Regions from separate parts of the Streptomyces sp. M92 genome, predicted to be linked through region 1. Evidence: predicted binding sites of a transcription regulator. Region 1 holds the regulator's gene; the other holds the start of a gene.
The links. Region 1 encodes HspR, which represses chaperone genes until heat shock. Its sites were predicted from a motif close to TTGAGNNNNNNNNNCTCAA; they were not measured.
Positions count from the first base shown of each region.

Region 2: the regulator HspR is predicted to act here: its motif matches at 3,746-3,764, upstream of lon (endopeptidase La).

Region 1 covers NZ_CP101137.1:1,996,399-2,002,976, forward strand. Annotated here, with positions in the region: gene dnaK (molecular chaperone DnaK) at 1-840, shown strand, start outside; gene grpE (nucleotide exchange factor GrpE) at 837-1,523, shown strand; gene dnaJ (molecular chaperone DnaJ) at 1,566-2,762, shown strand; gene M6G08_RS09085 (heat shock protein transcriptional repressor HspR) at 2,768-3,235, shown strand; gene M6G08_RS09090 (hypothetical protein) at 3,325-3,894, opposite strand; gene M6G08_RS09095 (sugar ABC transporter substrate-binding protein) at 4,216-5,325, shown strand; gene M6G08_RS09100 (hypothetical protein) at 5,520-5,900, shown strand; gene M6G08_RS09105 (ABC transporter ATP-binding protein) at 6,022-6,578, shown strand, end outside.
Region 2 covers NZ_CP101137.1:3,161,086-3,167,663, reverse strand. Annotated here, with positions in the region: gene M6G08_RS14535 (MarR family winged helix-turn-helix transcriptional regulator) at 1-128, opposite strand, end outside; gene M6G08_RS14530 (lysozyme) at 385-1,212, shown strand; gene lon (endopeptidase La) at 1,300-3,723, opposite strand; gene M6G08_RS14520 (spermine/spermidine synthase domain-containing protein) at 3,886-4,578, shown strand; gene M6G08_RS14515 (response regulator transcription factor) at 4,701-5,441, shown strand; gene M6G08_RS14510 (sensor histidine kinase) at 5,438-6,562, shown strand.

The DNA.
Region 1 (6,578 bases):
GTCGCCATCGGCGCCGCCCTGCAGGCCGGTGTCCTCAAGGGCGAGGTCAAGGACGTCCTGCTCCTCGACGTCACCCCGCTGTCCCTCGGCATCGAGACCAAGGGCGGCATCATGACCAAGCTGATCGAGCGGAACACGACGATCCCGACGAAGCGTTCGGAGATCTTCACCACCGCCGAGGACAACCAGCCCTCCGTGCAGATCCAGGTCTACCAGGGCGAGCGCGAGATCGCGGCGTACAACAAGAAGCTCGGCATGTTCGAGCTGACCGGTCTGCCCCCGGCGCCCCGCGGCGTCCCGCAGATCGAGGTCGCCTTCGACATCGACGCCAACGGCATCATGCACGTCACGGCGAAGGACCTCGGCACCGGCAAGGAGCAGAAGATGACCGTCACCGGCGGCTCCTCGCTGCCGAAGGACGAGGTCGACCGGATGCGCCAGGAGGCCGAGAAGTACGCGGAGGAGGACCACGCCCGCCGCGAGGCCGCCGAGTCCCGCAACCAGGGCGAGCAGCTCGTCTACCAGACGGAGAAGTTCCTCAAGGACAACGAGGACAAGGTCCCCGGTGAGGTGAAGACCGAGGTCGAGTCCGCCGTCGCCGAGCTGAAGGAGAAGCTCAAGGGCGAGGACACCGCCGAGATCCGCACCGCCACCGAGAAGGTCGCCGCCGTCTCGCAGAAGCTGGGCCAGGCCATGTACGCCGACGCCCAGGGCGCGCAGGCCGCCGGCGGCGAGGCCCCGGGTGCCGACGCGGGTGCCGGTGCCGACGGCAAGGGTGCCGACGACGACGTCGTCGACGCCGAGATCGTGGACGACGAGCGCAAGGACGGTGCCGCGTGACGGAGGAGACCCCGGGTTTCGACGAGAAGCCCGACGTCCCCTCCGGCGCCGCCCCTGAAGACGCCGAGCCGCAGGCCGCCTCCGAAGAGGGGGCGGCCCCGGCCGGGGACGCGAGCGAGAACGCGGGCCTGGTGGCCCAGCTGGACCAGACGCGTACGGCGCTCAACGAGCGCACGGCCGACCTCCAGCGCCTCCAGGCCGAGTACCAGAACTACCGCCGCCGGGTGGAGCGGGACCGCGTCGCGGTCAAGGAGGTCGCCGTGGCGAACCTCCTGTCCGAGCTGCTTCCCGTGCTCGACGACATCGGCCGCGCCCGGGAGCACGGCGAGGTCGTCGGCGGCTTCAAGTCCGTCGCGGAGTCGCTGGAGTCGGTCATCGCCAAGATGGGCCTCCAGCAGTTCGGCAAGGAGGGCGAGCCCTTCGACCCGACGATCCACGAGGCCCTGATGCACTCCTACGCGCCGGACGTCACGGAGACGACCTGCGTGGCGATCCTGCAGCCCGGGTACCGGATCGGCGAGCGCACCATCCGCCCCGCGCGGGTGGCGGTGGCCGAGCCGCAGCCCGGCGCCCAGACGGTCAAGCCGGCCGAGGAGGGCACCGAGGGCGAGGAGGGCACCGACTCCGCCGAGAACTCCGGGAACACCGGGGCCAAGGAGAGCGGTGGCCCGGACGAGGGCTGAGCTCGAAGTGACGCATAAGGCGCGAGAGGAGGGACGTCGGGGATGAGTACCAAGGACTTCATCGAGAAGGACTACTACAAGGTTCTCGGCGTCCCCAAGGACGCCACCGAGGCCGAGATCAAGAAGGCGTACCGGAAGCTCGCCCGCGAGAACCACCCGGACGCCAACAAGGGGAACGTCAAGGCGGAGGAGCGCTTCAAGGAGATCTCCGAGGCCAACGACATCCTCGGCGACCCCAAGAAGCGCAAGGAGTACGACGAGGCCCGCGCCCTCTTCGGCAACGGCGGTTTCCGCCCGGGGCCGGGCGCGGGCGGCGGCACCTTCAACTTCGACCTGGGCGACCTCTTCGGAGGCGGCGCCCAGGGCGGGGGCGGCCAGGGCGGCGCCGGGGGCTTCGGCGGCGGCCTCGGTGACGTCTTCGGGGGCCTGTTCAACCGCACCGGCGGCGGACCCGGCACCGGCACGCGCACCCAGCCGCGCCGCGGCCAGGACATCGAGTCCGAGGTCACCCTCAGCTTCACCGAGGCCATCGAGGGCGCCACGGTCCCGCTCAGGATGTCCTCGCAGGCACCCTGCAAGGCATGTTCGGGCACCGGCGACAAGAACGGCACGCCGCGCGTGTGCCCGACCTGCGTCGGCACCGGGCAGGTCGCCCGGGGCTCGGGCGGCGGCTTCTCGCTCACCGACCCGTGCCCCGACTGCAAGGGCCGCGGCCTGATCGCCGAGGACCCCTGCGACGTCTGCAAGGGCTCCGGACGCGCCAAGTCCTCCCGGACCATGCAGGTCCGCATCCCGGCCGGGGTGTCGGACGGGCAGCGCATCCGGCTGCGGGGCAAGGGCACGCCGGGCGAGCGGGGCGGACCGGCGGGCGACCTGTACGTGGTGGTGCACGTCAAGGAGCACCCCGTCTTCGGCCGCCGGGGCGACAACCTCACGGTCACCGTCCCGGTGACGTACGCGGAGGCGGCCCTCGGCGGCGAGGTCAGGGTCCCGACCCTCGGCGGCCCCCCGGTCACGCTGAAGCTGCCGGCGGGCACGCCCAACGGCCGCACCATGCGCGCCCGGGGCAAGGGCGCGGTCCGCAAGGACGGCACCCGCGGCGACCTCCTGGTCACCGTCGAGGTGAGTGTTCCGAAGGACCTGACGGGGAAGGCTCGTGACGCGCTCGAGGCGTATCGCGAGGCGACCGCGGACGAGGATCCGCGGGCGGAGCTGTTCCAGGCCGCGAAGGGAGCTTGATCGAGATGGACGGCCGTAGTCCCCGCCGGCGCGGGGGTTTCTCACCGTACGAACTGACCGAGGACACCCCGGTCTACGTCATCTCGGTGGCTGCCCAGCTCTCCGGTCTGCACCCGCAGACCCTGCGCCAGTACGACCGCCTCGGCCTGGTCTCCCCGGACCGCACGGCCGGGCGCGGCCGGCGCTACTCGGCCCGCGACATCGAACTGCTGCGCCAGGTGCAGCAGTTGTCGCAGGACGAGGGCATCAACCTGGCCGGTATCAAGCGCATCATCGAACTGGAGAACCAGGTCGCCGCCCTCCAGGCGCGCCTGGCCGAGATGCAGGACGCCCTCGACGGCGCCGCCACGGCGATGCGCCAGCGCGAGGCGGCGGTGCACGCCTCGTACCGTCGTGACCTGGTCCCGTACCAGGAGGTCCAGCAGACCAGCGCCCTGGTGGTGTGGCGCCCCAAGCGGCAGCAGTCGGACTGACGGCCGGAGGCCGGAGGAAGGGGCCCGGGGCCGTGCACGCACGGACCCGGGCCCCTTTCCGTCCGCGGCGGGCGGGCGAGCCGCAGCCGTCAGCCGGGAACGATGTCGCCGATCGCGTCGGCGGCCAGCAGCCACATGGGGTGGGCGCCCGTGCCGAAGGCGGCGGCCAGCGCGTATCCGAGGGCCGCGTCCAGCGCCTCGGGCTCCGCGCCCTCGCGCCACTCGGCCAGCACCCGCCCGTCGCCCTGCGAGACGAAGTCCCCGACGTGCTCCCGGCCGCGCAGCAGCCGGCTGCCCGCCACGGAGTCGGGCACCAGGCGCCAGCCCTGGCCCGCGTACCGGACGTCGACGGCGAACGAGCGCCGGGTCAGCCGCCCCTTCGACGGGTCCACCACGGCCTCCTCGCCGTCGACGGTCAGAGCGAGCCGGTCCCCGTCCCGGGTGCCGACGGGAACGTGTCCGTCGTCCTGCGGCCCCTCGCGGCGGAGCTCGACGCGGGGCACCGCACCGCCCTCGACGACGACCTCGCCCCGGCCGGTGTCCAGACGGACGCGCACGGCGCCGAAGCGCTGGTCCTCGACGACGCTCTCCATGACGTCCGTGCCGTCGGTGCCGTCCGTGCCGTCCGTGACGTCGGTGTGGTCCGTGTCGTGCCCCATGCGCGCGTTCCTCAGCTGTGCGGTTCCGGCGGTTGTCAGTACGTCAGACGCGTTCGCCCGGCGCTCCGTTTCCGTGCCGCCGTGGTCACTCCGGTGGCTGTGCGCACACGTGTGTGCGGGACGTGACCAGCCGGTGTGCGCAGCTCCGCCGGACCTCCGCGGTACGTCCGCATCGCCCCCGCCAGTTGAGCGGAACGTACTGTGCCCATCTCGTTAAGTGGTTCCCCTTGACGCCGATGGTGGCCAAAGCGTTGGCTTTTCAGTCACATGGGCCGCACTGCTGTGCCCACGTCCCGATTCGCACATGAAGTGAGCCCTCGCATGCGTCGTCGTACTGCCATAACCGTGGCCGCCACCTCCATGTCCCTCATGCTCGCCGGCTGCGGCACGCTCGGTGCCTCGGAGAGCAGTGACGAGGCGAGCCCGACCAAGGGCAACGACATCACGGTGGGCCTCCTCCTCCCGGAGAAGGCGAACACCCGCTACGAGCAGTTCGACTACCCCTTCTTCAAGGCGAAGGTCGCCGATCTCACCCGCGACCAGGGCAACGTCAAGTACGCCAACGCCGAGGCCAGCTCGTCCAAGCAGGCCGACCAGATGCGGCAGATGATCGACGACAAGGTCGACGTCATCGTCCTGGACGCGGTCGACGCCAAGTCCATCGGGGACAGCGTGCAGAAGGCCAAGGACGCCGGCATCCCGGTCATCGCCTACGACCGGCTGGCCGAGGGCCCGATCGACGCCTACATCTCCTTCGACAACGAGCTGGTCGGCGAGGTCCAGGGCCGCTCCCTCCTCGAGGCGCTCGGCGGGGACGCCGACAGCTCCGACAAGATCGTCATGATGAACGGCTCGCCCACCGACCCCAACGCCAAGCAGTTCAAGGCCGGCGCGATGTCCGAGCTGAACGGCAAGGTGACGATCGCCCAGTCCTTCGACACCGAGGACTGGAAGCCGGAGAACGCCGAGGCGAACATGGCCGAGGCGATCGAGAAGATCGGCAAGAACAACATCGCGGGCGTCTACTCCGCCAACGACGGCATGGCCGGCGGAATCATCAACGCCCTGGAGGACGCGGGCGTCACCGACCTGCCGCCCGTCACCGGCCAGGACGCCGAACTGTCGGCGGTGCAGCGGATCGTCACCGGCGAGCAGTACATGAGCGTGTACAAGTCCTACCCGCAGGAGGCGGAGCACGCCGCGGAGATGGCCGTGGCCCGTGTCCAGGGCCGGGACATCCAGTTCGACGCCCTCGCCCGCGAGCGGGTCGACAGCCCCACCCACAAGGGCATCCCCGCCCAGCTGGTCCCCGTCGTCGCCCTGACCCAGGACAACATCAAGGACACGGTCATCGCGGACGGCTTCTACAAGGTCTCCGACATCTGCACGGCCAAGTTCGAGGCGGAGTGCGCGGAGATCGGGCTGAAGTAGGCCGGCCCCCCGGCAGGGCGTACCCCCCCGGCAGGGCGGGGGACATGAGCACACCCCCCAACGGGTGGATTCTCCGCATGACCGCCCCGCAGCAGTCTTGGAGTCACAGGAACCGTGCAGTTCACTCCCGCGCGGTTGCCGCCCGGCCGCCTGCCGCGGTCCGGGAACTCCATCGGACAAGGGGACGCAGTTCAGTGAACGTCAGAATCGCACGGCGGCTGGGGGTCGGGGCCATCGCCGCCCTGGCTCTGAGCACGGCGACACCTGCCTTCGCGTACGAGATCGGCCCGCACTCCTACGGCGGCGAGCTCCGGTTCTGGACCGAGGGCAACCGCTCGATCATGAACATCAAGGACACGGGATCCAGCCACTGGGTGAAGGCCGAGTACTACCGCGTGGCTCACTCGGGCACCAAGCTGACGCTGTGGAACAAGAACGGCCCGAACGGTCCTTCCGACAACGACGGCAACAGGGGCACCGTCGAGAGCGGTAGGCATTCCGAGATCTACAAGGCCCGCGGCACAGTCTCGCGCAACAACCTGCCCGACTGGCACACCAGTTGGTACTCGGGCTGACGGATCCCCCGTCCGCGCAGCCTGACCACAGCCTGACCGAGAGGCCGACCGGCCTCTCGGTCAGGCATGTGTCGTCGGCGCCGTCCACATCGAGTGATCCCCCCGACCAAGGGAGCTCCGCGTGACCTCACCCCCTGCCCCACCCGTTCTGCGACTGAGCGAGGTGGTCTACGGCGTGTCCGGCCGAAGCCTGCTCGCCGGTGCCGACCTCACCGTCCCGGCGGGCAGTTCCGTTTCCGTGATGGGACCTTCCGGGAGCGGGAAATCCACCCTGCTGATGTGTGTCATGGGGCTGATCCGCCCGCAAGCGGGACGTGTCGAGGTCGTGGGACAGGACGTGACCCGGCTGTCCGCGCGGGCACTCGCCGCGCACCGGCGGCGGCACGTCGGCATGGTCTTCCAGTTCGGCGAACTTCTCCCCGAACTCACCCCGGTGGAGAACGTGATGATCGCGAGCCTGCTGGCCGGTGACGCGGTCGCCGACGCTCGCGCCCGTGCCGAGGCGCTGCTCGGCCGCCTCGGGGTGCCCGGGGCCACCGCCACGAGCGACCTGTCCGGCGGGGAGCGGCAGCGCGTCGCCGTGGCTCGAGCCCTGGTCAACACGCCTGAGCTGCTGCTGGCGGACGAGCCCACGGGAGCGTTGGACGGCGAGCAGCGGGAAGCAGTGGCCGACCTGCT
Region 2 (6,578 bases), 1.2 Mb from region 1:
TTGGCGCGGGCCCGCCGCAGCAGGACGGTCAACTCCCGCTCCAGTGCCAGGAACTCCGGTTGGTTCACACCACTGCCGGACACCGCGGATTCGACTCCGCGACCGTCGCCGTTCCCGTCCTCGTGCACGTCAGCCCCTACCTCGATTTTCCCGGTCCTGAAAGTTTCCGCCACAAGGCGCCATCGCCGCAGCTCGGCAAGTATTTCGCAGGCTTAGACCAACGGCGGCTCCCGACCCCTCTTCCACCCGGCGTTCTACGTGCGTAGCGTTCCCTCCGGGACAAGCGAATGGCATGCGCACGCCAGTTTGGCGCGTACGTCCCGCACGGTCTCTCCCCACCCGCGCATCCCCCACCGAGCACCACCGAGCCATCGGAGGCACGTCATGCTCGTGCACAGATCCGGATCGGCCCGCGGGCGGCGCTTCGCCGTCACCGGGACTCTGCTCGCCGCGTTCTCCCTGCTGTTCACCGTCCCCGCCCACTCCGCGTCGGCCGCCGACACGCCGCCGCGCGGCTCCGCCCACATGGGCATGGGCGTCGTGGAGCACGACGGACAGCACGGCACGCCCGTCCCCGGCCGCGCCGTCCAGACGGAGGGCGTGGACGTCTCCAGCCATCAGGGCAACGTCGCCTGGTCGACCCTGTGGAACAGCGGGGTCAAGTGGGCCTACGTCAAGGCCACCGAGGGGACGTACTACGAGAACCCCTACTTCGCCCAGCAGTACAACGGCTCGTACAACGTCGGCATGATCCGCGGGGCGTACCACTTCGCCACGCCGGACACCACGAGCGGCGCCGCCCAGGCCAACTTCTTCGTGGACAACGGCGGCGGCTGGTCCCGGGACGGCAAGACGCTGCCGGGCGCGCTGGACATCGAGTGGAACCCGTACGGCGCCGCCTGCTACGGCAAGACGCAGAGCCAGATGGTCTCCTGGATCCGCGACTTCCTGAACACCTACAAGGCCCGCACCGGCCGCGACGCCGTGATCTACACGGCCACCAGCTGGTGGACCCAGTGCACCGGCAACTACGGCGGCTTCGCCGCGAACAACCCGCTGTGGATCGCCCGGTACGCCTCGACGGTGGGGACGCTGCCGGCGGGCTGGCCGTACTACACGATGTGGCAGTACACCTCGTCCGGGCCGACGGTCGGGGACCACAACAAGTTCAACGGAGCCCTGGACCGGGTCCGGGCGCTCGCGAACGGCTGACGCCCCCGGCGCGTACGGCGAGGGCCCGGACTCCGCGCGGAGGCGCAGTCCGGGCCCTTTCCCTTCACTCATCCGGCCGCGTGGCCGTCACGCCGCGACCGGAACCTCCCGCTCGGCACCGTTCGTCGCCGGTGCGAGCGCCAGTTCCAGGACCTGCCGGACGTCGGTGACGGCGTGGACGTCGAGCTTGTCCAGCACCTCCGCCGGGACGTCGTCCAGGTCGGGTTCGTTGCGCTTGGGGATGATCACCGTGGTGACGCCCGCCCGGTGCGCCGCGAGCAGCTTCTGCTTGACCCCGCCGATCGGCAGCACCCGGCCGGTCAGCGAGACCTCGCCGGTCATCGCCACGTCCGTGCGGACCAGCCGCCCGGAGAGCAGCGAGGCCAGCGCCGTAGTCATCGTGATGCCCGCGCTCGGCCCGTCCTTGGGGACCGCGCCCGCCGGGAAGTGGATGTGCACGCCCCGGTCCTTCAGGTCGGCCACCGGCAGCTCCAGCTCGGCGCCCCGGCTGCGCAGGAAGCTCAGCGCGATCTGCGCCGACTCCTTCATCACGTCGCCCAGCTGACCGGTCAGGGTCAGGCCCGCCGCGCCCGTCTCCGGGTCGGCCAGCGACGCCTCGACGTACAGGACGTCGCCGCCCGCGCCGGTGACCGCGAGACCGGTGGCCACGCCCGGCACCGAGGTGCGGCGCTCGGCCGGGTCCTGGGCGGACTCCGGCACATGGTGCGGCCGTCCGATCAGGGCGCGCAGGTCGGCCTCGGTGACCGTGAAGGGCAGCTCCCGCTCGCCCAGTTCGTGCTGGGCGGCGACCTTGCGCAGCAGCCGGGCGATGGACCGCTCCAGGGTGCGCACGCCCGCCTCGCGGGTGTACTCGCCGGCCAGCTTGCGCAGCGCGCCCTCGTCGACCTTCACCTCGTCCCCGTCGAGCCCGGCCCGCTCCAGCTGGCGCGGGAGCAGGTGGTCGCGGGCGATGACGATCTTCTCGTCCTCGGTGTAGCCGTCGAGGCGGACCAGCTCCATGCGGTCGAGCAGGGCCTCCGGGATGGCCTCCAGGACGTTGGCGGTGGCGAGGAAGACCACGTCGGACAGGTCCAGCTCGACCTCCAGGTAGTGGTCCCGGAAGGTGTGGTTCTGCGCCGGGTCGAGCACTTCGAGCAGGGCGGCGGCCGGGTCGCCCCGGAAGTCGGAGCCGACCTTGTCGATCTCGTCGAGGAGGACGACCGGGTTCATCGACCCGGCCTCCTTGATCGCCCGCACGATCCGGCCGGGCAGCGCGCCGACGTACGTGCGCCGGTGGCCGCGGATCTCGGCCTCGTCGCGCACGCCGCCGAGGGCGACGCGGACGAACTCCCGGCCCATCGCGTGGGCGACGGACTCGCCGAGGGACGTCTTGCCGACGCCCGGCGGGCCGACCAGGGCCAGTACGGCACCGCCTCGCCGTCCGCCGACGACGCCGAGGCCCCGGTCGCCGCGCCGCTTGCGCACCGCCAGGTACTCGGTGATCCGCTCCTTCACGTCCTGGAGACCCGCGTGCTCGGCGTCGAGCACGGCCTGGGCGCCCTGGATGTCGTACGCGTCTTCCGTGCGCTCGTTCCACGGCATCTCCAGGACCGTGTCGAGCCAGGTGCGGATCCAGGAGCCCTCGGGCGACTGGTCGGAGGAGCGCTCCAGCTTGTCGACCTCCTTGAGCGCGGCCTCGCGGACCTTCTCGGGCAGGTCGGCGGCCTCGACGCGGGCGCGGTAGTCGTCGGACTCCTCGCCCTCCTGCTCGCCGTTGATCTCGCGCAGTTCCTTGCGCACGGCTTCGAGCTGGCGGCGCAGCAGGAACTCCCGCTGCTGCTTGTCGACGCCCTCCTGGACGTCCTTGGCGATGGTCTCGGCGACGTCCTGCTCGGCGAGGTGGTCGCGCAGCTGCCGGGTGGCGAGCCGCAGGCGCTCGACCGGGTCGGCGGTCTCCAGCAGCTCGACCTTCTGCTCGGTGGTGAGGAAGGGCGAGTAGCCGGAGTTGTCGGCGAGCGCGGAGACGTCCTCGATGGCCTGCACGCGGTCCACGACCTGCCAGGCGCCGCGCTTGCGCAGCCAGGCGGTGGCCAGCGCCTTGTACTCCTTCACCAGCTCGGCGACCTGGCCGGGCAGGGGCTCGGGAACGGTCTCGTCGACGCGGCTGCCCTCGACCCACAGGGCGGCGCCGGGGCCGGTGGTGCCGGCGCCGATGCTCACCCGGTGCCGGCCGCGGATCAGGGCGCCCGGGTCGCCGTCGGCGAGGCGGCCGACCTGCTCGACGGTGCCCAGGACGCCGGTCTTGGCGTAGGTGCCGTCGACGCGTGGGACGAGCAGGACCCGAGGCTTGCCCGGCTCGGACCTCGCGGCGGCCTGGGCGGCCTCCACCGCGGCCCGCACCTCGGCGTCGCTCAGGTCCAGGGGGACGACCATCCCGGGGAGCACCACTTCGTCGTCGAGCGGCAGCACGGGCAGGGTGAGCGGTGTGGAGGCGTTGGACTCAGCAGCCATGATCTCCCCTTCGGCAGTCAAGTTGAGTTACATCGACTCAATGAAAGGGAGTCCCGGAATGTTCCCCAAGGGCTGTTCGCTCTGAGCGATCAACCTCCACGGCGCCCCGCCTCCGGGAGAGCACCGTCGGACCGCCCGGCATTCCTTTGCCAGGATGGGCCGATGCCCATCACTTCTTCCCCCGACGTCCCCGAAGTGCTGGACCGCCGCGAGGGCCCGCACGGTGAGGTCGTCCTGCGCCGGCACGGGACGCTGCTGCAGATCATCGCGAACGGCTGCTTCCTGATGGACACCTCCGACGGGCGCTCGGAGCGGCGCCTGGTCGACGCGGCCGCCGAGGCGCTCACCGCCTCCGGCGGGCGGCCCGCGCCGCACCTGCTCATCGGCGGTCTCGGCGTCGGCTTCTCGCTCGCACACGCGGCCGCCGACCCGCGCTGGGGCCGGATCGCGGTCGTCGAGCGCGAGCGGGCCGTCATCGACTGGCACCGGGGCGGGCCCCTGGCGGAGCTGTCCGCCGAGGCGATGGCCGACCCCCGCACGGAGGTCGTCGAATCGGATCTGGTCCGTTACGTCAATGAGACTTCCGACACGTATGACGCGCTCTGCCTCGACATCGACAACGGCCCCGGCTGGACCGTCACCGAGGACAACGACGGGCTCTACGCGCCGGCCGGACTGGCGGGCTGCGCAAGGGTGTTGAGGCCCGGCGGGGTGCTCGCCGTGTGGTCCGCGCAGCCCTCTCCGGAATTCGAAGAAACCTTGCGTAATGCCGGGTTCCAGCAGGTGCGTACCGAAGAGATCCCCGTTGCCCGGGGCGTTCCGGACGTCGTCCACCTCGCCGCCGGGCCTGGATAGCAAAGCCGCGTCCGATCCCCGTACGCTGCTGCCCTGACGCGGTCTTTCAAGCGTCAATCGCAGTCATGCGCAGACGAGGGATCACCCCACTGATTCCGGTAAGCACACCTCAGGGGCGGGCGATGGAGCAGACACAGACCTCCCACAACGGCACGGCGACGGCGACCCAGGGCGCTCAGCGCCGGGTGCTGGTGGTCGAGGACGACCAGACGATCGTCGACGCCATCGCGACCCGCCTGCGCGCCGAGGGGTTCCTGGTGCAAACGGCGGGCGACGGGCCGGCCGCGGTCGACACCGCCGAGGCCTGGCAGCCCGACCTGCTGATCCTCGACATCATGCTGCCCGGCTTCGACGGCCTGGAGGTCTGCCGTCGTGTGCAGGCCCAGCGGCCGGTGCCGGTGCTGATGCTCACCGCGCGGGACGACGAGACGGACATGCTGGTCGGCCTCGGCGTGGGCGCCGACGACTACATGACCAAACCGTTCTCCATGCGCGAGCTGGCCGCGCGCGTGCACGTGCTGCTGCGCCGGGTGGAGCGGGCCGTGGTGGCCGCCTCCACGCCGCGCAGCGGCATCCTGCGCCTCGGCGAACTGGAGATCGACCACGCGCAGCGGCGGGTGCGGGTGCGCAGCGAGGACGTCCACCTCACGCCGACCGAGTTCGACCTGCTGGTCTGCCTGGCGAACACGCCCCGCGCGGTGCTCTCCCGCGAGCAGCTGCTGGCCGAGGTCTGGGACTGGGCGGACGCGTCCGGCACCCGGACCGTCGACAGCCACATCAAGGCACTGCGCCGCAAGATCGGCGCCGAGCGCATCCGCACGGTGCACGGCGTGGGGTACGCGCTGGAGACGCCGACGCCATGAGCCGAGGGCGGGATGCCGCACGGCGGAGCCCCGGCCCCCGGAGGACCGGGGAACCCTGGGGCGGCGTACGCCCGTTCTCGATCAAGACCAAGCTGGGCGCGCTGGTCGTCACGTCGGTGCTGATCACCACCGGTCTGTCGGTGATCGCGGTGCACACCAAGACGGAGCTGCGCTTCATCACGGTCTTCTCGATGATCGCCACACTGCTGATCACGCAGTTCGTGGCGCACTCGCTGACCGCGCCGCTGGACGAGATGAACGCGGTGGCCCGGTCCATCTCGCACGGCGACTACACCCGCCGGGTGCGCGAGAACCGCCGCGACGAGCTGGGCGACCTGGCCGTCACCATCAACCGCATGGCCGACGACCTGGAGGCCCAGGACCTCCAGCGCAAGGAGCTGGTCGCGAACGTCTCGCACGAGCTGCGCACCCCTATCGCGGGCCTGCGCGCGGTGCTGGAGAACATCGTCGACGGGGTCACCGAGGCCGATCCGGAGACGATGCGCACGGCGCTCGGTCAGACGGAGCGGCTCGGCCGGCTGGTGGAGACGCTGCTGGACCTCTCCCGCCTGGACAACGGCGTCGTACCGCTGCGCAAGCGGCGCTTCGAGGTGTGGCCGTACCTCTCGGGCGTACTGAAGGAGGCCAACATGGTCGCCTCCGCGCGCGCGGGCATCGCCTCCGGGTCCGGCAGTCACACCCGCACCGACGTGCACCTGGCGCTCGACGTGTTCCCGTCCGACCTCACCGTGCACGCCGATCCCGAGCGCATCCACCAGGTCGTCGCCAACCTCATCGACAACGCCGTGAAGCACAGTCCGCCGCACGGCCGGGTGACGGTCAGGGCGCGGCGCGGCGAGTTCCCCGAGTCGCTGGAGCTCGAGGTCCTCGACGAGGGACCGGGCATTCCGCGCTCGGAGTGGCGCCGGGTGTTCGAGCGGTTCAACCGGGGCTCGGTGTCCCGGCCGCACGGTCCGGGCAGTGACGGCGGCACCGGGCTGGGCCTGGCGATCGCGCGCTGGGCGGTGGATCTGCACGGCGGCCGGATCGGCGTGGCCGAATCCGAGCGGGGCTGCCGGATTCTCATCACTCTTCCGGGCCTGCCGACGGCTCCGAGTTGACGTAGGGTTCGAAGCG